DNA from 2 places in the Bifidobacterium sp. LH_413 genome. Region 1 is predicted to be linked to the other one. Evidence: riboswitches for the same ligand, from Rfam matches in the RefSeq annotation. Region 1 holds a riboswitch; the other holds the start of a gene.
The links. A riboswitch is a leader RNA that binds a small molecule or an ion and turns the genes downstream of it on or off. The one in region 1 is predicted to bind FMN.

Region 2: it holds a riboswitch for FMN, as region 1 does, so the genes downstream of both, AC1AYN_RS08110 (ECF transporter S component) here and ribD (bifunctional diaminohydroxyphosphoribosylaminopyrimidine deaminase/5-amino-6-(5-phosphoribosylamino)uracil reductase RibD) in region 1, are expected to answer to the same signal.

What each region holds. Positions count from the first base shown of each region.
Region 1 covers NZ_JBKEVK010000001.1:402,083-404,247, forward strand. Annotated here, with positions in the region: gene ribD (bifunctional diaminohydroxyphosphoribosylaminopyrimidine deaminase/5-amino-6-(5-phosphoribosylamino)uracil reductase RibD) at 1-876, opposite strand, end outside; FMN riboswitch at 1,123-1,260, opposite strand; gene ilvD (dihydroxy-acid dehydratase) at 1,358-2,165, opposite strand, start outside.
Region 2 covers NZ_JBKEVK010000004.1:217,162-219,326, reverse strand. Annotated here, with positions in the region: gene AC1AYN_RS08115 (energy-coupling factor transporter ATPase) at 1-578, opposite strand, end outside; gene AC1AYN_RS08110 (ECF transporter S component) at 588-1,190, opposite strand; FMN riboswitch at 1,198-1,351, opposite strand; gene AC1AYN_RS08105 (nitroreductase family protein) at 1,500-2,165, opposite strand, start outside.

The DNA of each region.
Region 1 (2,165 bases):
GCTGTCGACGCCGCGCCCGCCGAGCGTCTCGACGGTGGCGGCGACGGAGGCGTGCCCGTCGGCGTCGGCCGGCACGTGGAGGATCTCGCAGCCCGCGTCGCGGTAGGCCTGTGCGTGGGCCTCGTCGGTCGAACAGGTGGCGATGATCGTGGGCGTCTCGCGCGCGGTGGCGACGACCGCCGCGTCGCGAGGCGTGCGCAAATCGGTGTCGCATATCACGCGGATCGGGTCGTGACCGCCGTCGATGCGGCAGGTGAGTTGCGGGTCGTCGGCGATGACCGTGCCCACGCCCACCATGATCGCGGCGAACCGGCCGCGGTCCTCGTGCACGCGGCGGCGCGCGGCCTCGCCGGTGATCCAGCGCGACAGGCCCGATGCGGTGGCGATGCGGCCGTCGAGCGTCATCGCGTATTTGAGCATGACGAACGGCGTGCGCGTGGTGATGTAGTGCAGGAAGATTTCGTTGAGCGCGTCGCATTCCTCGCGCAGCACACCCTGCGTGACCTCGATACCCGCGTCCGTGAGCCGGCGCACGCCTTTGCCGGCGACCAGCGGGTTCGGGTCGGGGGAGCCGACCACCACGCGGGCGATTCCAGCGTCGATGAGCGCCTGCGTGCACGGCGGCTGCTTGCCCGTGTGGCAGCAGGGTTCCAGCGTGACGTAGATCGTGGCACCGCGCACGTCGACGCCGTCGCGTTTCGCCGCTTCGAGCGCGGCGCGTTCGGCGTGCCATCCGCCGAAATGGTCGTGATGTCCGGTGGCGATGATCGCGCCGTCGCGCGCAATGACCGCTCCCACCATCGGATTCGGGTTGACCTTGCCCGCTCCGAGTCGTGCGTGGCACAATGCCACGGACATGAGGTCCCTATCGTCCATGAAATCCCCTTTCCTCGCGATAGGGCATGTCCAGGGTGCTTCATGATGGCGGTGGGGCCGTGTGCCGGTTTTGATTCCGGCTGCCCGGGCATCGGGCGAGAACGTCATGCTTCGCGGCCCCGAAACGCGAACACCCCGGATTCCGTTCGAAATCCAGGGTGCTCGAGATGGGCCGCATGATGCGCATCGCCCGATGCGCGCACGCGACGGTATGCGGTCGCGCGCGCGGGCCGATGGTCCACGCCGCCGCAGCTTCTTTCATCCAGACTATGACTGTCGGTACCGGAATCTCACCGGTTCGGCATCACGACTGCTGATCGCAATCAATCGATGCTCGCGGACTGAACCGCCGATCGGGAATTTCACCCTGCCCTGAAGATGCGTATTGAATTGTCGGTTCGACAGTATAGGGACGGGGCGTAGACGGCAAAGGCCGACGTCCCATGTAGTGGACGTCGGCCTTTGCCGCGACGGGTCCCGATCAGGCGAGGCCGGAGAGCTTGTTGATGAGCTCCGGGTCGCGCGTCGCGCCCTTGTCGGCGGAGCGGGCGAAGGCGGCGTAGGCCTTGAGCGCCTGCGAGACCTTGCGGTCGCGGTGCGCCACGTAGCCGTCGCCGGCCTCGAGCTCGCGGCGGCGCTCCGCCAGCTGCTCGTCGGTCAGTTCGACGTTCACGGAACGGGCTTCGATGTCGATGTCGATGATGTCGCCGTTCTTGATGAGCGCCACCGGGCCCTTGTTCGCGGCCTCCGGGGCCATATGGCCGATGGCCAGGCCCGAGGAGCCGCCGGAATAGCGGCCGTCGGTGAGCATGGCGACCTGCTTGCCGATGCCCTTGCCCTTGACGAAGGAGGTCGGGTACAGCATCTCCTGCATGCCCGGGCCGCCCTTCGGGCCCTCGTAGCGGATGACCAGCGCCATGCCGGGCTTCAACGTGTCGTCGAGGATGACCTTGATGGCCTCCTCCTGGGACTCGACGACGAGCGCCGGTCCGCGGAACTTCCAGATCTCCTGCGGCACGCCGGCGGTCTTGACGACGCAGCCGTCGGGGGCGAGGTTGCCGCGCAGCACGGCGAGGCCGCCCTCGTGGATCTCCGGGTGGTCGATGTCGTGGATCGCGCCGTGCTCGCGGTCGGTGTCGAGCGAGTCGAACAGCGTCTCGTGCGTCCACGGTTCGGGGGAGATGATGTGGCCCGGCGCCGCGTGGTAGAGGGTCTTGGCCTCCTCCGTGCAGGTGTCGCGCATGATGTCCCAGTCGTCGAGCTTGGCCTCGAGTGACGGGTAGTCGATC
Region 2 (2,165 bases), on a different contig from region 1:
TCCATCACCTCGCGTCGTGCCAGCGGGTCGAGCATGGCGGTCGGCTCGTCGAGCACGAGCAGGCGTGGGCGCATGGCGAGCATGCCGGCGATGGCGGCGCGCTGCTGCTGGCCGCCGCTCATGCGGATCGGGTTCGCGCGGCGCATGTCGTCCAGCCGCACGGCGTGCAATGATTCGGCGATGCGCTCGCCGATGCCGCCACGCCCGTTGCCGTCGTCGCCGTCGCGCGGTATGCCGAGATTCTCCGGTCCGAACGCCACATCGTCTTCGAGCACGGTGGTGACGAGCTGGTCCTCCGGATTCTGGAACACGGCGCCGATGCCCCGACGGGCCGCACGATAGGCGTCCGCGTCGGGACCGGCGTCGGAGAAGACGGTATGGCCGAGCAGGATCACGGTGCCTGCGTCAGGCGCGGCGAGACCGGCGACGAGACGGGCGAGCGTCGATTTGCCCGATCCGTTCGCGCCGGTGAGCGCGACATAGTCGCCTTCCCGTACGGTCAGGGAGGCGTCGTCGAGCGCCCAGGTGGCGCCGCCGTCGTAGCTGAAGCGGATGTGGTCGAGTTCGGCGAGGTTCACGGTCGTCGGTTACTTGTCGAGCAGCTTGGTGATCGGCTTGTAGATGAGGAACGTGACGACCGCATGGATCGCGAACTTGAGCACGTTGAACGGCAGCAGGATCGGCACGATCATGGCGGCGACCTGCGCGACGGTCATGTGCGCGTAGATCGGCGTGATGACGAGGTTGCCGAGGACGGCCGCGGCGAGCGCGACGACCGCGCCCACGACGATGCCGATGAGCGCGCCCTTGCGCGTGCGGTCGCGACGGTAGATGACGGACGCGGGCAGCGACAGCGCGAGCGCGACGAGAATCGCCATGAGCGCGCCCCACGGGTCGGTGAACGCGTGCGGCAGGAAGCCGAGCACGGAGACGATGGCCGCGGCGGCCGGACCGAACGCGAAACCGGCGATGAGGCTCACGATGCCGGACGGATCGTACTTCAGGTACGGGGCCGCCGGGAAGATCGGCAGTTCGATGAAGCTGGTGACGATCGCCAACGCGACGAACAGCGCGTAGACGGCGATGCGGCGGGTGGACCAGCGGCCGGAATCCGCGACGCCCGTGGCGTGCGTGCCGGTGGCGTGGTCGACCGTCTTGGACTGGAAATGATTATCAGAAGATACGCTCATGCCGAGCTCTCCGTTTCTCCCATCCGGACTATGACCGTTGGCTCCGGATTCGCACCGGATCGGCCGCTTTCGCGGTTCGCGGGCTTCCCGACGCCTCCCGTTGTGAATCCCGGGGGCCGGGTTACCGCCAGTAAGGAATCGCACCTTCCCTGAAACTGACAAGACACTGTATACGCGTGACCGTGGATTTCACGCAAACCCCGTTTCACTGTGCGGAAAACCCGTCACATGCGAAGCGGCCCTCCTCATGACGCGCGTGTCGATGCGGAGGGCCGTTGATACGGTCGTTCGGCGGCGGTGTCGGGGAGCCTACTTGTGCAGGAACAGGCCGCCGTCGCCCCACGCCCACTGGCCCTGGCCGGCACCGATCTGGAAGTGCAGCTTCGCGATGCCCAGATCGTTGAGCGCCCAATGCTCGTCGCCCGCGGCCGGATCGATGTGGGCGGCAGCCGTATCGTCGTCGGCATCGTAGGTGAACGTGACCGGCTGGCGGTTCATCGCGCTCGGCGCCTTCATCGCCGCCTCGACGCCCGCCTTGAACCATGCCGGCGCCGCCTCGCGCGCCTCGTCGGACATGCCGGCGGTGAACTCCTCATATGACTTCGTGGGACGATGCGTGCGCTGGAACTCGACGAGCTCCTCATACGACTTCGCCAGGCGCTCCACATGATGCTCCGGGTGACCGATCACCACGGCGAGGTACAGCTCCTCGCCGTTGCGGATGTGGCAATGCCTCGCCGCCTCCGCGCGGTCCCAGCTGCCCGCCACCCACAGGGTGCCCAGGCCCCTCAAGGTCGCGGCGAGCACGGCGCGCTCCGCGTAGAAGCCGGCGCGCTCCTTGGCCTCGGCGTCGTTCTTCGGGCCGACGATGGCCAGATAGTTCGCCGCGTTCCTGAGATGTCCGGAGGCGTTCGCCTCCGCGAACACCTCCGGGTGGTTGCGCACCAGCTGGAGATGCAGGTCGCCGAGGAGGTT